2 linked regions of the Pelodictyon luteolum DSM 273 genome follow. The protein of the gene in region 2 interacts with the protein of the main gene of each other region in a pairwise test. Links are inferred from orthologs where the notes say so. Each region holds a gene or a part of one and is shown on either strand. Other genes may lie near its edges. The genes, in order: ribD and accC.

Region 1 (9,102 bases), 1.3 Mb from region 2 along the record:
GAAGTCGAGCGCCGAGGCGCAGATTTCCGCAAGGGTGGTCTTGCCCGATCCGGGAGGCCCCCAGAAGATCATGGAGGGCAGCTGCCCCCCGCCGAGAAAGCGCCGCAGCGGCCCCATGGGGCCGACAAGGTGCTCCTGGCCGGCCATCTCATCGATGCTTTGGGGCCGAACCCGCTCGGCAAGCGGCTGGAACGCGCCGGCACCCGAAGAGGGCGGAGGTGAGCCGAAAAGGTCCGGCTGGCTGTCCTTCGGAGCTGCCACCTAGAACCCCCTCTCCTGCAGCCATGCCTCGCTGATTACTGATCCGTCGGCCTGTGAAACGCCCGAACCGGTTTGGCGCGCCACATATTTGCCAAGGATGTCGAACTCCAGGTTGACCCGGCTCCCCGCCACGAGGGCGTTAAGGGTAGTATGGGCGAAAGTATAGGGAATGAGGGCGACGGTGAAACGGAGCCCATCGAGACGCGCAACCGTGAGGCTGACTCCGTCGATGGTGATGGAACCGGCAGAAACGATCAGGGGGGAGAACGCTTCGGGGAAGGTGACCGAGATCTCGCGGCTGCTTCCGAGATCACGTACCGAGGATACCGGAGCGGTGCAGTCGACATGGCCGAGGACAAAATGCCCGCCGAGCCGGTCGATGGGGCGGAGCGCGCGCTCAAGGTTCACCAGCGAGCCCTCATGGAGGTCTCCGAGGCTCGTTTTCTTCAGCGTCTCCTCGACGGTATCGACCTCGAACGAGTGCGCCTCAACCCGGACGACGGTCTGGCAGGCACCGTTGATGCTGACACTTTCATCGACCGAGAGGCCTTCAAGGCTCTCTGCTCCGCTGTGACGGACACGGAGCCGGAGGCCCCCCTTTTGACGGGAAAGCCCCTGAACGCGGCCGACATCCTTGATTATTCCGGTGAACATTGCTTTCCTTCCTGTTTGCAGTTTTCCCCAATATATCGCCCCGCCCGTTGCCGGCAAAGCCGCACAACGAAAGAGTGCCGGCTTCACGGCCGGCACCTCTCTCTCTCTCTCTCTGGATAAAAACAGAACCTCAGCTCACTGCAGTGCCTTGAGGGCTGCTGCGTAGTCGGGTTCCTGCACGATTTCGGGCACCTGCTCGCTGTATGCCACACGTCCGTCTGCGTCGACTACGACCACGGCTCGTGAAAGCAGGCCCTTCAGCGGTCCGTCGGTGAGGGTCACGCCATAATCGCGGCCGAACTCGGGGGAACGGAACACGGAAAGCGCAATGACATCCGTCAGCCCCTCAAGCTCGCAGAACCGGTTGTGGGCGAAGGGAAGATCTGCTGAAATACAGAGCACGACCGTGTTGTCGAGTGCTGCGGCTTCCTGGTTGAAGCGCCTGACGGAAGCAGCGCAGACTGCTGTATCCAGACTCGGAAAAATGTTGAGCACCATACGGCGTCCGGCAAAATCAGCAGGACCGGCTTCACTGAGATCGGTTTTCACGAGGCAGAAAAAAGGAGCTTCAGTGCCGACGGCCGGAAGGGTTCCGGAGGTGTGTACAGGGTTGCCCTTGAGGGTGATGGTGGCCATAAACAAATCATTGATTGGTTTGAAAAAAAAAAAGACTCCGAGGAGAAACGAACCGTCTGTCAACGCAGAGAGTTCCCCTCAGTCCCCCGGAAAAACCTGATACCAGCCCTCCACGGCGGCAACCCGCAACGGGACATCGAACAGTTCAGAAAGAAGCGGCGCGGTGAGCATGGTCTCTTTCGGACCGTCGGCGACAATGCGCCCCTCCTTCATATGCACCACCCGGCCGATTTCGGGAGGTATCTCATGGACATGATGGGTCACGAGAAGCACCGTTTTCTCCCGCTGCATCAGCCGGCGAAGTGTCTTGAGGTAGTGGAATGCGGCACTGAGGTCAAGTCCGGAGGTCGGCTCATCGAACAGCAGCAGTTCGGGGTCCAGAAAGAGCGCACGGGCGAGGATGAAGCGACGCTGCTCACCGGTCGAGAGGTCACCAAACCTGCGCTCCCGAAGGCCGCTGAGGCCGAGTTCGTTCATGAGTACTTCCGCCCGGCTCATCTCGTCGGCGCTGAACTCCTGATGCGCCCAGGTACCGATGCTCGCCCTGGCCCCTGAAAGCACCACATCGAGACCCCTCGTTCCCGGGAGGTAGTGCGACTGCAGGTCATGGGAGATGATGCCCTGGCGCCGGCGAAGCAGGTTGACATCCCAGTTCCGGCGGCCGAAGACCTCAAGGGAGCTCTCCGCCATATCGACCGGGTAGAGCTCGCAGGCTGCAAGCTGCAGGAGCGTGCTCTTCCCCGATCCGTTCGGACCGAGGATTGCCGTATGCACCCCGGCCTCCTGCTGGAAAGAAAAACCGGACAGTACCCGTCTTCCGCCGCGGTATGCGGTGACGCTGCGGATGTCGATGGAGAGTTCCTTCACCACGCTCCCCTATTTCCAGAGGCCGCTGCCTTTAGAAAATGCGAACCTGCCCGCCCCGAGAAAAAAGATGGCGAGGGAGCCGAAAAGGAAAAGCGCTTGAAGCTCAAGGACGTAGCCGCCGTGCTCGGAAAAAGAGGTAAGGTCCTTCATGTGTGCCAGATAGACGGCCATCACCATGACGAATGCCTCGGTAAGGGCGGCAAGACGGGTATAGAGGCCGAGGACGATGAAGAGCGGAGCCAGGATCTCACCAACGAGGATGCCGTGGGAGAGATAGGCCGGCAGGTCGGCCTTTTCCAGCATCCCGGCAAGGAAAGCGTAGCCGTGCTGGAGTTTATGCACCCCATGGAACAGCATCAGGCCGCCGACAGAGATGCGCAGCAGGAGTTTACCCAAGTCGCTGTTGTTGACGAATCGCTCAAGCATCGGAAAGTCTCCCGGTTGATTATGGTTGGAAATAGGCTTCAAGCAGGATGTCCCGGCCAAACGCCTTCGATTGCCCGAACTCGAGCTGGACGGCCCCGGAGGGAGCCTCGACTGCGAGGGGTGCGAATGAGGGGAGGGCGTCAGCGCCGAAGAGTTTCGGGGCGATGAACATCAGCAGCTTGTCGGCAAGGCCGGCACGGACAAATGCGGCTGAAAGCCGGCTCCCCGACTCGACAAGGAGAGAAAGCACGTCGCGCCGGTGCAGCTCCCGGAGCACCTGAGAAAGATCGAGCCCTCCCGGGACCTCACGGACGAACACCACTTCAATCCCCTTCTTTTCGGCTGCCGAGGCCTCCGTGGTGCCCTGCATCCTGCCGGCGGCAAAGACCAGGGTCGGGGCGTCGCTGCTGAAGACGGGAGCGTCGAACGGAACCCGGAGCCCGGAGTCCAGCACCACCCGGAGAGGATTCCGCCCCTCCACGTCGCGGACAGTCAGCTGCGCGCGGTCCAGAAGCACGGTCGCCGCACCGGCGAGCACGGCATCATACGTGCTCCGGAGGCGGTGGACCTCCCTGCGGGCTTCGCTGCCGGTAATCCATTTCGATGCGCCATCAGCAGTTGCAATCCGTCCGTCAAGGGTTTCGGCGATCTTCAGGGCCACGAACGGGCGGCCTTTCGTATGACTCGTGATGAACGCCTCGTTCAGGCGCAGGCACTCAGCTTCCAGCACCCCTTCATACACATCGACCCCGCTGTCCCGGAGGCGCATAATCCCCCTGCCGGCAACCTTCGGATTCGGGTCGCGGCACCCGACGACGACCCGGGGTATCATTTTCTCTATGATGAGATCGGAACAGGGCGGCGTTCGCCCGAAATGGGAACAGGGCTCAAGGTTGACGTAGAGGGTGCTGCGTGAAAGGAGTGACGGGTCAGAAACTGCGGCAATGGCGTTCACTTCGGCGTGCGGTCCGCCGCACTGCATATGATACCCTTCCCCGATGACCGAGCCATCACACACGATGAGGGAACCGACCATGGGGTTCGGGCTGACGGAGCCGGCGCCCTGGAGTGCCAGCTCGATGCATCGGGCCATATGGCAGGCGTCAGCCTCTGTCAGCATGTGCAGCCTTTATCGCCCTCTTCAACATGCACCTGCACCAGTCTGATGCCCGAAAGGCGCAGGAGTTCGGCGATATGCTCGATCTTGTAGGGCTTGTCGTAATAGATGGTCTTGATGCCCACGTTGATGAGCACCTTCAAACAGTGGATGCAGGGGCTTGCCGTGATGTATATGTCGGAGTCGCTGATGGAGACCCCGTGCTTGGCCGCCTGAGCGATGGCATTGATTTCAGCATGGATGGTGTTCACGCAGTTCTCCTCCACCGTCCCGTCGGGATGCGTGCTGCGGTAGATCCTGCAGTTGGTCTCGTTGCAGTGCGGCAGGCCGGAGGGCGCTCCGTTGTATCCTGTAGAGAGGATGCTGTGGTCGCGCACGATGACCGCGCCGATATGGCCCCTCGTGCAGGTTGCCCTGCGGGAAATCAGATGAGCGACGCTCATGAAATATTCATGCCATCCCAGCCGTTTTTCAGTCCCCCGGCTCCCTTCGCCCGCGTCATTGCCGCAACAGCAGCCGGCAGTTGTCTCTTCGGCCATAACCCTTTTATTTTCAAGCATTCGTGAAAGAAACCCGACATTTTTTCTAAAATAGAGAAAAAGATCGTCGACACGCAACCTTTCGCCTCCGATGCACCGCAATTACTTTACACTCCTTCACGCACAGGGCGAGCTCCAGCGGGCGCTGGAGGGCGGCATTCTCGAAGGCATCCATTCACAGGCAGAGGGAGAAATGACCCTCAGCTGCACGACCGCCGGCGGCGAACCCATTGAGCTCGTCATCTTCACCCGCAGCCCGCAGGTCTCCCTCTTCACCCGGCACGGGCACCACCGGAAAAAAAGCAACAGCGCGACCCTCTGGAATGAGGTTGCGGAGATGAAAATCAGGGCAGTAGCAATGCACCCCCGGGACAGGGAGCTCTGCATCAGCCTTGGCGATGGCCACACTCTCGCCATCCAGGTGTTCGCAGCCAAAACAGCAGTCCTCCTCCTCTCCCCCGACGGCCGGGTCCAGAGAACGTTCGGAAAAGAAACCGTGCCGCCACACCCGGACATCCCGGGAGAAGACAAGCCCTCCATCGCAGTCGGGCTCCAGCAGCTGGCCGGGTCACCGGAACTGTTTTACCGGCACATCCAGCGGAATGCAGAAAGCGGCAGGGATCCCGGTGCGGGCCTGCCGGGATTCGACCGGGCGCTCGGGCGGGAACTCCTCCGGCGAGCCGGGGGCGACATCTCGATAGAGAACCTCTTCCTGCAGTTCAGCGCCCTTGCCCTTGAGCTCCTGAACCCTACGCCGCATCTCCCTGTTTCAGCATCGGGAACGCCGAAGTTCAGCATCCTCGCCTGCCCGGTTGCTGGAGGGCAAGCGGCAGAGAGCGTCCTTGAAGGGCTCAGGGCATACAGCACCGCAACCCTCAGAAGGATGAACACCGAGGGAAAAATGAAGGAGGTGCAGGGCGCCATTGAAACCCGCCTGAAAAAAATCAGGACGGAGCTCGAAGCAATGGACCCCAAGGCTCTGGAGGAACTTGGCGCAACGCATGAAACCTTCGGCCACCTCCTCATCGCCTCGCTGTACCGGGAGCGCACCGACCCCTCGTCGATAACCGTCGGAAACATCTTCCGGGAGGGCACCCCCTCCCTCACCATCCCGCTGCAGCCGGAACTCAGCCTGCAGCAGAACGCGGCCCGTTACTTCAGAAAAGCAGCCAAAGCGAGGAGCAGCATGGAGGGCATGGAAACACGGAGAGCCGAGCTGGAGCGGCAGGAGGCAACGATCGGGAAGGAACTCCTGCGCTCCATGGAACCCGGGAACCCGCACGAAGCCGCACGGTTCAAAAGGGAGCTGGAGCAACAGCCCTGGGCATCAGTCCTCCAGTCGGGAAAGGGCAATAAAAACAGCGCAACACCCTTCAGAACCATCAGGATCTCCGACACGGCGACCCTCTTCATCGGCAGAAACGCCCTGAACAACGACCTGTTGACCTTCAAGCATGCAAAGCCGGACGACATCTGGCTCCACGCCCGGGGAGCCTCCGGATCGCACTGCGTGCTGAGAGGGTCGGGGCCGGACCATACCGATGAGATCCTCAAGGCAGCCTCCATCGCCGCATGGCATTCATCGGCCAAACATTCCAGCCTGGTCCCGGTCATCCAGACCCTGAAAAAACATGTCCGCCGGGGCAGGAATCTTCCCGCCGGCCAGGTTGTTGTGGAGAGCGAACGAGTGTTCTTTGTGCGCCCATCGAAAGACGGCAGCCAGCAAAACCCCTAACCACAGCCCCCCTTCCACCCCCAAACGACACCAGTCAGAAAACATATGGAAAACTTCAAGCTCGTTCTCCCCGAACACCTCAACCACTACGGATTCCTCTTCGGCGGCAACCTCCTGAAATGGATCGACGAGGTCAGCTACATCGCCGTGACCCTCGACTTCCCCGGCTGCAACTTCGTCACGGTAGCAATGGACCGGGTCGAGTTCCGCAAAAGCATCCGCGGCGGCACCATCCTCCGCTTCGAAACCACGAAGAAGCGCGTCGGACGCACTTCGGTGGAGTACACCGTGCAGGTCTTCACTGAAAAAATAGAGAATCGTGAGCGGGTCATGGCCTTCAGCACCAACATCACCTTCGTCGCGGTTGACGAAGAGGGCAGTAAAACGCCGATACCGTGTTAGTTCTCTGCCACGACACGGTACTGCAGACAGACCTTTAGCGGCTTGACCGGAAAACGGCGGTGGTCAGGCTGACGGTAAGGGTACTGCCGATAACGGCAATGACGACATCAGCCATCCATATAGCCACGGCAGGTGGAAGCACGCCCCACTCGGCCATGTTCTCGCCGGTGATCATCAGCACCCAGTAGAGCACGAAAAAGAGAAGGGAGAGCACTGCGCCGATCCCGAAACCACCCCTGCGGGCAAGAACGCCGAGCGGGGCGCCGATCAGCACGAACACGAAGCAGGCAAACGCAAGGGCATATTTCTTGTGGTATTCGGCCATATACCGGTTGTAGAGCATCTGGTTCATGTCAATGACCTTCAGCTCGCTCTCAACCAGACCGAGCTGCCGGTCGATGTATCCGGCAACAGCCGTAACAGCCCTGACATTGCTTCCGCCCCTGACTTCCGGATAGTTGACGGCGTTGGATGGCGCGACCAACGAAATGGCCTGCTCGAACATGTCGATCGGCATGCTGATTTTGCGTTCGGCCACCTCGACCTGCTGACGGTACTCCTCGGCAACCGAGAGCAGTTCGCGAGCTGACAGCTCATGGCCTCCCGAACGGGCCCGGTTCTCTGAACTTCTGGAAAACCCGAATCCGGTCGATTCAAACACAAACCGGTGCCGGTCAAACTCCATCTTCCTGTAAAGCCGGTGCCCGGGAACCTGCACCTCATGGATCTGGCCATCGGAGAGCATCATGACAAGGTAGCGCCCGTCAGCGGAAAAATCGATGACGCCGTCCTTTGCGGTGATGACACTCCGGTAATCCTTCCGGGTCGCATCATAGATGATGATGTCGCCGATACTGCCGGTTTTTTCATCGGCATGCTGCACCAGGATGGAGTATCCGTCGACGAGCGGTGAAAAGGCGTTTTCAGTGATGCCGAATGTGGGTTTTGCCTTGGCGATGTCGCTCATCAGCGACCGCGCCTTGTATTTGACCTGAGGCTGAACCACGTTGTTGAAGCGTTCAACAAGAAGAGAGAGCAGGAACCCGACAATGACCACAGGCAGCATCAGCCGGTAGAGCGAAAGGCCCGAAGCCCGGAAGACAGTCATTTCCGAGGTGGTCGTCAGGGAGCCGAACGCCATGACAACACCGATGAGCACAGCCATGGGAGCTGCAAGCCCCACCATCCAGGCGGACTGCAGCGCAAGCAGTTCAATGAGCGACATAAAGTCGATCCCCCGGCCGATGAAGCGGTCTGCGAAATTCGCGAAGAACTGGAGGATGAGGACAAACATGATGGTCAGGAAGGCAAGGAAAAACGGACCGACGAGGGACTTGAGTATATAGCGGTCGATGATTTTCATATGCGGGGTTCCTGTTTGGGGGAATATACACAAAAAACAAACCGCAAGGGACCCCGGGATCCCCCGGCCCTCAGGTTCGGATCGAATAAAAAAAAGGACTTACAGGTGGCCGCCGTAAGTCCTTTATGCAAATCGGTGCACTCAACCCGAAAGTCCGTTCATCCCTCCTCGCCGTACTCTTCTGCATTCAGCCAGTGATCCAGATCAGCGCCTTCGGGTTCACCGCTTTCTTTCCAGAGAAAATAAGCCGCAAGCCGAATCCGCTCTTCCCGCTCTTCCTGCGTTTCAGCAGCCCTCTCAAACGTTTCATCTGACATTGTAGTGTATTTTTGATTTAGCCATCGTTACGAACGGTATCAGCATTATGCGTACTGCAAGAAGCAATACGCACCATCCATATTATTGAAGGGGTGCTGATTTAGCAAGGCCGCTCATGTGACGATTGCGCAAACTGAGAGAGACAGGGGTCGCCGGGTTCAGCAGATCCGGCTCCTTTTCAAGGGAGGTATCGCCGCTTTTTTAAACATCGCCCCGATCGTCAGCGGGGACTGATTCCACGTATGAATGAGGGCGCGGATGCTGATCGGGCCGCCTCACGATTCTCCCCCCTTGCAAGGATAACTGCATAGGGGGGGAGGCCTCCTTGTAACAGGCCCGTCGGGAAAAAAAATGGAGAAGGCAAGCACCCGATAAGAGCTGAGCCTACAAAGCGCTGAACAGTAACTTTAGATCCGTTCCGTTCAACCGGTTCATCACATTCACACACGCAACTCCCAATGCCCCCCTTTTTGCGGACCGATATATTTCATCTGACCCGACTTTACCAGTTTGGCAGTAGCCCGCTCAACAGCACGTAACGATTTCCCGATTGCTTCTGCCACCTCACCCAAAGTCAGATAAGGGTCATCTTTCAGCACAGTCATTATCTGCTCAGGAGTTTTCACCGGCGTTTTCACCGGCGTTTTTATGGCATCGTCCCTGAGTTGAAGTTCATGCACTGGTTTGCGGTGAACCGTTGCCGAAAAAAGGCAGGCCTCGTGGTCATCAGTAAAGTCGATATCCGGCCACACGTCAAGTGCCCTTGTAATGCCGGAACCAAGAC
Region 2 (9,102 bases):
AGATGCGGGCGCTTTCATCGTCGTCGTGGTAGACGGTGGCGTAGAGCCGGTCGGCCGGCAGTTTCCATACTTCGGTGAGGAGCTCCCAGGCCCAGCTGATGGCTTCCTCTTTATAATAGTCGCCGAACGACCAGTTGCCGAGCATCTCGAAAAAGGTGTGGTGGTAGGTATCGCGCCCCACGTCTTCAAGGTCGTTGTGCTTGCCGGAAGCGCGGATGCACTTCTGGGTGTCGGCTGCACGGGTGTATGGCCTCGTGCCCTTTGCAAGGAAGACGTCCTTGAACTGGTTCATGCCGGCGTTGGTAAAAAGAAGCGTCGGGTCGTCGGCAGGAATGACCGGAGCGGAACGGACGATGGTGTGGCTCTTTGCGGCAAAAAAATCCAGGAAGGACTGCCTGATTTCTCGGGAATGCATAGCGAGGGTGAATCTGGTTTCTGTAGGGCCGTTTATGCCTTGAAGGCTCAATGGGCTGGCTCTTTCGGCGACAAAGTTAACCTTTTTACGCCCTTGTTGCCAACCAAATATGTATTGTTTTTCACGCCGGCAACCATCCCTTCCGGCAAAGTGAGCTGCATATGCAATCCCCCCATCTTCCGTAAAAAAGGATTATATTCATGGAGCTACCCGCTCCGGGGAGCCATACTCGAACACCAAAGGGAGGATCGCTATGAGCTGGGGAGTTGAAGATGAAGCCCGCCGCAAAGGGGTGAAAGCGTTGATGGATCTTTCCGAAAAGATCATGCGTGAAAACCCGAATCACGTCAACGATGTCAAAAAAAGCGACAGCGGATGCTGGATGGAACAGATGTACGGCATGCAGCGCTGCGACTTCTGCGACCTCGCCTCCGACTGCCCTATCCGCGAAGAGTCCGAGTGGCAGGCCTACCTGAAGGAAAACAACATCGTCATCGAAAAAAATCCCCCTGGAGAGGGAGGACCCGCACCAGCCGGCACCTGACAACGGAGGCTGGATATTAGGGGCTTGCGTAAGCCCGAATGATGCCTTATATTCTATACTTTAGCGTAGAATGCAGCAGGGGGCGCCCTGTATCTCATCACCCGCCAGCAATACATTTCACCATACAGCGACCCGATGAACGCCATGAGGGGATGTTCACCGCTGGGAGGATTTTGCTGTTTATCAACCTTGAAAAGTAATTAAGGGACAATGACTGACACAAAAACGACAACACGACAGGTCAATGTGACATCGAAAACCAGCGTGACGGTGCTCTTCGCCGGCGACTCTGGTGACGGCATGCAGCTGACCGGCACGCAGTTCGCCAACACCGTCGCGGTGTACGGGTCCGACCTGAATACCTTCCCGAACTTCCCCTCGGAGATCCGCGCCCCGGCCGGCACCATCTCAGGCGTTTCGGGCTTCCAGATGCAGTTCGGCAGCACCGCCGTCTACACTCCCGGCGCAAAGTTCGACGTACTCATCGCCATGAACGCGGCAGCATTGAAGTCGAACATCGACAAGCTTCACCATGGCGGCATCATCATCACCGATACCGACGGATTCGATGCCAAGAACCTGAAGCTCTCGGGCTACGGCGAAGGCAACAGCCCGCTTGAGGACGGATCGCTTCAGGACTATACTCTCTTTGAAATCCCGGTTGTTTCACTCACCCGCGCTGCTCTCGCCGACACCGGTCTCAGCGTGAAGAACATCGACCGCTGCAAGAACATGTTCATCCTGGGCATCCTCTACTGGCTCTACAGCCTGCCCATCGACACCACCGTCAAGACCCTGCAGACGAAATTCAAGAACAAGGCCGACATTGCCGAGGCCAACATCAAGGCGGTACAGGCAGGTTATAATTTCGGTGACGAAACCGACATGTTCGCACAGTTCGGGCGCTTCGAAGTCGGCCCTGCAGCGATGAAGAAGGGTACCTACCGCCGTGTCACAGGCAACGAGGCAGCCGCCATCGGTCTTGCCGCCGCATCGAAGAAAGCCGGCCTGAAGCTCTTCCTCGGCTCCTACCCGATCACCCCGGCTACCGAGATCCTCCAGGCGCTCGCCAACATGAAGAAGTGGGGCGTGAAGACGTTCCAGGCCGAAGATGAAATCGCCGGCGTACTTTCAAGCATCGGCGCATCCTACGGCGGCGCGCTCGCCGCCACAAGCACCTCCGGACCCGGCCTTGCGCTCAAGTCCGAGGCGCTCGGCCTTGCCGTCATCATGGAACTGCCGCTCGTCGTCATGAACGTGCAGCGCGGCGGCCCCTCAACAGGCCTTCCGACCAAGCCCGAACAGTCCGACCTCTTTATCGCCATGTACGGCCGCCACGGCGACGCTCCGATGCCCGTCATCGCCGCCTACTCGCCGGTCGACTGCTTCTATGCAGCCTACGAGGCCGCAAAGATCGCCGTCGAGCATATGACCCCGGTCATCTGCCTCACCGACGGCTACCTCGCATTCAGCTCCGAGCCGATGCTGATCCCCTCACCCGACAGCCTCCTGGAAGTGAAGCCGGTCTTCGCAAAACCCAGGAACGAAGGCGACGACCCCTACCTGCCCTACAAGCGCAATCAGCTCGGCGTAAGGGAGTGGGCCGTTCCCGGCACCAAGGGCCTCGAGCACCGCGTCGGAGGGCTTGAGAAGGCGAATGAAACCGGCAACGTGTCGCACGACCCCCTCAACCATCAGCTGATGACGGATCTCCGCATGGAGAAGGTCGCACGCATCGCCGACTGCATCCCGCTCCAGACCATCGACAATGGAGCAGAGAAGGGCGACCTGCTCGTGCTCGGATGGGGTTCGACCTACGGCGCCATCAAGATCGCCGTCGACCGTGCCCTCAAAGCCGGCCACAGCGTCGCACACGCCCACCTGCGCTACCTTAATCCCTTCCCGAAAAACCTCGGCGAGATCCTCAGGAACTACAAGAAAGTGCTCATTCCCGAGAACAACTGCGGCCAGCTGCTGCTCATGATCAGGGACCAGTTCCTCATCGAGCCGGTAGCGTTCAACAAGGTCGAGGGACTGCCGTTCAACGAGATGGAAATCGAAGCAAAAATCACCGATATCGTAAAGGAGCTTTAAATCATGACCGATACACTAACCACCCTGACCGCCAAGGATTTCACCTCCAATCAGGAGCCAAAATGGTGCGCCGGCTGCGGAGACCATGCGGTCCTGCAGCAGCTGAAAAGCGCTATGGCCGACCTTAACCTCAAGACTGAAGAGGTTGTCGTGGTATCCGGCATCGGATGCTCCTCCCGCCTCCCCTACTACGTGGCCACATATGGGGTGCACGGCATCCACGGCCGCGCCCTGCCGGTTGCCAGCGGCCTGAAAGCCGCCCGCCCCGAACTCAACGTCTGGGTCGCGACCGGAGACGGTGACGCCCTTTCCATCGGCGGCAACCATTACATCCACACCATCAGGCGCAACCCCGACCTGAATGTGATCCTGCTCAACAACGAGATCTACGGTCTGACCAAGGGCCAGTACTCTCCGACCTCGAAGATCGGCCAGAGGACGGTGACCTCACCCAACGGCCTGATCGATTACCCGATAAACACCATTGCCCTGACGCTCGGCGCCGGTGGCACCTTTGTTGCAAGGGTGACGGACCGCGACGGCAAGTTCATGCGCGAAATCTTCAAGCGCGGAGCCCGGCACCGCGGCACCTCGCTGATTGAAATCTATCAGAACTGCCCGATCTTCAACGACAACGCCTTCTCGGCTTTCACCGACCGCGAGCGTAAGGCCGACACCACGCTGTATGTAGAGCATGGTCAGCCGCTGGTATTCGGCAAGGAAAGCGACAAGGGCATCCGCCTCGACGGCTTCAAACCGGTCGTTGTCAACCTCAACGATGCCTCGGTATCGAAAAACGACCTCTGGATCCACGATGAGGGCGACTTCAACAAAGCCAACATCCTCTCACGCTTCTTCGACAATCCGAATGCTTCCGAGGACTTCCCCCCGAGGCCATTCGGCATTTTCTATGTGGAAGACCGCTTCACCTACGAAGATGCGCTCACCGCACAGGTCGAAAAGGCTCAGGAGAACGGCGAAGGAACGCTCGAGGCCCTGCTTGCAGGCAACAGCACCTGGACCATCAAGTAACCCCTGCCTGAACAAACAGGACGGGCATAACAGAAAAGCCGGCTGCAGAGCCGGCTTTTCTGTTTCTACACTAATCCATGTACTCCCCGTTAAACCTCCGGATAAACCCGGAGACTGCGGGCCGGAGGCGGTGTTCACCCTTCGTCGTTCCACACGCCCATGGCGGAGAACTTTTCAATACGGTTGTTGACAAGCTCTTTCTCCGGCACAGGCATGAGCGCCTTCAGCTCTTCGATGAGCATCCCTTTCAAGGTGGAGGCCATAGCCTCGGGGTCGGTATGCGCACCACCCATCGGTTCAGGTATGATGCGGTCGATAATTCCCTGCTTCAGGAGGTCTTCCGCCGTGAGCTGCAGCGCCTCGGCCGCCTGCTCCTTATAGTTCCAGCTCCGCCACAGGATGGACGAGCAGCTTTCAGGGGAGATGACGGAGTACCAGCTGTTTTCAGCCATCAGGATGCGGTCACCGACACCGAGACCGATGGCACCGCCGCTTGCGCCTTCACCAATGATGACGACGATGACCGGGACGGTAAGCTTGGCCATTTCATAGAGATTGCGGGCGATGGCCTCAGCCTGTCCGCGCTCTTCGGCCTCGATGCCGGGGAATGCCCCGGGGGTATCGATGAGGGTGATGACGGGCTTCCGGAACTTCTCTGCGAGCTTCATCAGCCTGAGCGCCTTGCGGTACCCTTCGGGCTGGGCCATGCCAAAGTTGCGGTAAAGGTTCGACTTGGTGTCGCGACCTTTCTGGTGGCCGATCACCATAACCGGCTGGGAGTATCCCGATGCACGGTCTTCCAGGCGGGCGAACCCGCCGACGATAGCCTTGTCATCGCTGAAGTGCCGGTCGCCGGCCAGTTCAACGAAGTCACAGGTCATCATGTAGATGTAATCGAGCGTATAGGGGCGTTCCGGGTGGCGGGCCAGCTGCACCTTCTGCCACCTGGTAAGGTTTTTGTAGATCGACCGCCGAAGTGCGTCGACCTTCTTTTCCAGAGTTTCAATTTCTTTCGAGAGCGCATCGCTCTCCACGGGTGCCTGTTCGCGGGAGCTGCTCCGGAGACACTCGCGCATCTCGTTCAGCTTGGCTTCCAGTTCAACAACGGGCCGTTCAAAATCCAGCACGACATTCGTAGCCATAGTGCGTAGTATAATATAAGATGGTCGCCTCCTTCGCCCCCTTATGGGGTTCGGACGCGGTTAGCGATAAAAAAAGCCCATCAGGCAGATGCCCGGATGGACTTTTTTATAATAATACAGCACAAAGCGGGAGAGAAGGGGATTATCCACCGACCTCGTCCTTGAGCGCCTTGCCAGGCTTGAACTTCACAACTTTCTTGGCAGGAATGGTGATGGCCTTTCCGGTCTGGGGATTGCGTCCCTGACGTGCAGCCCTGTCGCCCGTGGTGAAGGTGCCGAAGCCAACGAGAGTGACATCGTCGCCGCCCTTGAGGGAGGAGGTAACGACATTGATGAAAGCGTTGACTGCGCGCTCGGCATCAACTTTGGTAAGTTTGGCCTGTGCGGCAATCTTCTCTACTAACTCAGCTTTTGACATGTGGCATTGTTTTTTGTTGAAGTAAAACCCGATCAATAATGCAAAGGTACTAATGGAATGAATTTAAACAGTACTTCATAAAGATGCAATCTGTTTTTACCCATAAAAGCCAATAGATTCGGCTATTTGAAGTTCGTCGTGCGCTATGTTATATTCACTATCTTTGATTCGGGGATTCCAGGAGGAGGCCCCGGTACGTAAATATTTCACCCGAGCAATGACTTCGATCAGCAACATATCCAAAGGTTCCATCATCCGATTCAAGGGGGAACCCCATATCATGGAAAGCCTTGTACACCGAACGCCGGGCAATCTCCGGGCATTTTATCAAGCAAGCATGCGCAATCTCAAAAGCGGCCGAAACGTCGAGTACCGCTTCAGCGCCACAGAGTCCGTCGATCTCATCGTCACCGAACGGAAGGAGTACCAGTACCTCTATCCAGACGGCAGCGACTTTGTCATGATGGACAACGAAACCTTCGACCAGATCAATGTCCCCGAATCGGCAATCGGTCCTGCAGTCCGCTTTCTCAAGGACGGTGTGAACGCCATGATAGTATTTTCAGATGACGGTGCCATTCTCAGCGTCGAGCTCCCGACCTTTGTCGAAGTGGAGATCACTGAGACCAGCCCTGCCACAAAGGACGACCGGGCCACCAGCGGCACCAAGACCGCGGTGATTGAAACCGGCGCCGAGGTCAATGTTCCCATGTTTCTTCAGACCGGCAGCATCATCCGCGTCGACACCCGCAGCGGGGAGTACATTGAGCGGGTAAAAAAATAACCTAAAGCCTCACCTATCATGAATCTCAACGAAATCAAGCAGCTCATCGGCCTCGTCAACGGCTCTGATCTTCAGGAAGCCATCATCGAAGAGGGTGACTTCAAGATCATCCTCCGCCGCAGCGTACCCCAGAGTGTGCAGTACGCACCGGCTCCCGCTCCCGCACCGGCTGCTCCAGCTGTCGCGCCTGCGGCAGCTCCGGCACCTGTCGTCGAAGCAACCCTCACCGCTCAGGCTGCCGGATTGATCGACGTCTGCTCACCGATCGTCGGCACCTTCTATCAGGCGTCCTCACCCGATGCCGCTCCCTTCGTCAGCGTCGGCGACACCGTGAAGAAAGGCGACATTCTCTGTATCATCGAAGCCATGAAGCTGATGAACGAGATCGAAGCCGAGATTTCCGGCACCATTGCCGAAATTCTTGTCGAAAACGGCCAGCCGATCGAGTACGACCAGCCCCTTTTCCGCATCAAACCCTAAACAATGCCATCCCCAACAACCGTGTTCAAGAAAATCCTTGTCGCAAACCGGGGCGAAATCACCCTTCGCATCATGCAGACCTGCCGTGAGATGGGCATCAGCACGGTTGCAGTCTATTCAAAAGTAGATGCTGATTCGATCCATGTGAAGTATGCCGACGAGGCAGTCTGCATCGGACCCGCCCTGTCGAAGGAGAGCTACCTCAACATCCCGCGCCTGATGGCCGCGGCCGAGGTCACCAATGCCGATGCGATCCATCCCGGTTACGGGTTCCTCGCCGAAAATGCCGATTTTTCCGATGTCTGCGCTTCGGCCGGCATCAAGTTCATCGGCCCTTCGGCCAGGATGATCAACCAGATGGGCGACAAGAACACCGCAAAGTCGACCATGATCGCGGCTAACGTCCCGGTCGTTCCCGGCAGCCCCGGTCTCGTCACCGACCTCAAGGAAGCCATTGCCGTAGCGAAAAAGACCGGCTACCCCGTCATCATCAAGCCGACCGCAGGTGGCGGAGGAAAGGGGATGCGGGTCGTGCATGAGGAAAGCCAGCTTGAAAAAGCGCTCAACACGGCAAGAAGCGAAGCCGAGCAGGCTTTCGGCAACAGCGGCGTTTATATAGAGAAGTTCCTCGAGAATCCCCGTCATGTTGAAATCCAGATCCTTTCGGACCAGCACGGCAACACCCTTCACCTCGGCGAGCGCGACTGCACCGTGCAGCGCCGCCACCAGAAACTGATTGAAGAGACTCCCTCCCCGGTAGTCGATGAGGCGCTGCGTAAAAGAATGGGTGATGCGGCCGTTGCAGCCGCAAAGGCAATCAACTATGAGGGTGCTGGCACCATCGAGTTCCTGCTCGACCGCCACAAGGACTTCTATTTCATGGAGATGAATACCCGCATCCAGGTCGAGCATCCAGTCACCGAAGAGCGCTACGATGTGGATATCGTGAAGGAACAGATTCTGATTGCGGCCGGCGAGTCGCTCAAAGGACGCGTCTTCACCCCGAAGGGTCACTCCATAGAGTGCCGCATCAACGCAGAGGACCCGGAGCACATGTTCCGACCCTCACCAGGCAAACTTCAGGTGTTCCACACGCCCGGTGGGCATGGCGTCAGGGTAGATTCGCACTGCTATGCGAGCTACGTGGTACCATCCAACTACGACTCCATGATCGGCAAGCTGATTGTCACTGCACATACCCGTGAAGAAGCCATCGAGCGGATGTCGCGCGCGCTTGACGAGTTCATCGTCGTCGGAATACAGACGACCATCCCCTTCCACAAACAGGTGATGCATAACCCTGTTTTCCGCAGCGGCGACTACGACACCAGTTTCCTCGACAGCTTCCGCTTCGAAAAGAAGTAATCAGGCTGCACTCCGGAATGCGTCTCTTTCCGCACGCACTGGCTATACGTCGCTTTTGGAAAAGGCCGCCCCGAAGGGCGGCCTTTTCCATTTTCCAGCCACAACCAGCATCTGGTCCGGGTATCCATAGCCGAATCAACAACCGGATAAGAACAAGTAAAGCCGCCCGAAGGCAGCTTTACTTGTTAACTCTCCCGGGATGACTATCCCGACAATGAAGCAGCTTACTCGTCCATCGCTTCGCGGCGAGCCTGCGCTTCGGCTTCAGCGGCCGCTGCTGCGGCATCTGAGGCTTCAATCGCTTCTCCACCAAGGCGGATGGCCTTGTACTTCTTCAGTCCGGTACCGGCCGGGATCAGCTTGCCGACGATGACATTCTCCTTCAGACCTGCAAGATGGTCGACCTTGCCGGCGACTGCCGCATCGGTGAGCACCTTGGTGGTCTCCTGGAAGGAGGCCGCCGAGATGACACTCTCAGTCTGGAGTGCGGCGCTTGTGATGCCGAGCAGGACCGGATGCGAGGTTGCCTGAAGGGCGGGCTCGAAGGCGATGAGCTGTTTTTCGTTCTTGCGCAGGTCACGGTTGAGTTTGGTGATCTCGCGCAGGCGATGGAGCTGGTCGTCCTGAATCCTCGGCGGAGCATCGCCCCGCTCGCTGATACGCACCTTTTCGGACACGTTTTCGTTGGCCTCCAGGAAGACACTGCGATCGATTAGGTCGCCGGGAAGCAGCTCGGTATCACCGGGCTCCTCGACGCGGACCTTCTGCAGCATCTGGCGTACAATCACTTCAAGGTGCTTGTCGTTGATTTCCACACCTGCGTTGATC

Evidence for each region.
Region 1: the proteins of accC (region 2) and ribD interact in binary tests that used the Escherichia coli proteins (3 or more experiments, as listed by UniProt). The link is inferred for Pelodictyon luteolum DSM 273 from one-to-one orthologs.

Annotation. Positions count from the first base shown.
Region 1 is NC_007512.1:836,201-845,302, reverse strand. The notes cover bases 1,915-4,838. They hold ribD (bifunctional diaminohydroxyphosphoribosylaminopyrimidine deaminase/5-amino-6-(5-phosphoribosylamino)uracil reductase RibD), read right to left. Parts: upstream 3,965-4,838; coding sequence 2,864-3,964; downstream 1,915-2,863. Other genes in these bases: PLUT_RS03795 (NFACT RNA binding domain-containing protein), read left to right, coding at 4,592-4,838; PLUT_RS03800 (deoxycytidylate deaminase), read right to left, coding at 3,958-4,500; PLUT_RS03810 (DoxX family protein), read right to left, coding at 2,428-2,844; PLUT_RS03815 (ABC transporter ATP-binding protein), read right to left, coding at 1,915-2,418. In the rest of the region: PLUT_RS03830 (replication-associated recombination protein A), read right to left, coding at 1-261; PLUT_RS03825 (riboflavin synthase), read right to left, coding at 262-915; tpx (thiol peroxidase), read right to left, coding at 1,051-1,551; more of PLUT_RS03815, read right to left, coding at 1,630-1,914; more of PLUT_RS03795, read left to right, coding at 4,839-6,235; PLUT_RS03790 (acyl-CoA thioesterase), read left to right, coding at 6,281-6,637; PLUT_RS03785 (LptF/LptG family permease), read right to left, coding at 6,672-8,000; PLUT_RS11410 (DUF2934 domain-containing protein), read right to left, coding at 8,159-8,317; PLUT_RS12130 (winged helix-turn-helix transcriptional regulator), read right to left, coding at 8,759-8,923. UniProt on the Escherichia coli protein: Converts 2,5-diamino-6-(ribosylamino)-4(3h)-pyrimidinone 5'-phosphate into 5-amino-6-(ribosylamino)-2,4(1h,3h)-pyrimidinedione 5'-phosphate.
Region 2 is NC_007512.1:2,170,826-2,179,927, forward strand. What follows is about bases 6,179-9,102. They hold accC (acetyl-CoA carboxylase biotin carboxylase subunit), read left to right. Parts: upstream 6,179-6,930; coding sequence 6,931-8,274; downstream 8,275-9,102. Other genes in these bases: efp (elongation factor P), read left to right, coding at 6,179-6,429; accB (acetyl-CoA carboxylase biotin carboxyl carrier protein), read left to right, coding at 6,448-6,909; rpoC (DNA-directed RNA polymerase subunit beta'), read right to left, coding at 8,499-9,102. Outside these bases: alaS (alanine--tRNA ligase), read right to left, coding at 1-415; PLUT_RS10085 (hypothetical protein), read left to right, coding at 669-959; PLUT_RS10090 (2-oxoacid:acceptor oxidoreductase subunit alpha), read left to right, coding at 1,170-3,053; PLUT_RS10095 (2-oxoacid:ferredoxin oxidoreductase subunit beta), read left to right, coding at 3,057-4,085; PLUT_RS10100 (acetyl-CoA carboxylase carboxyltransferase subunit alpha), read right to left, coding at 4,220-5,227; PLUT_RS10105 (HU family DNA-binding protein), read right to left, coding at 5,370-5,645; more of efp, read left to right, coding at 5,863-6,178. UniProt on the Escherichia coli protein: This protein is a component of the acetyl coenzyme A carboxylase complex; first, biotin carboxylase catalyzes the carboxylation of the carrier protein and then the transcarboxylase transfers the carboxyl group to form malonyl-CoA.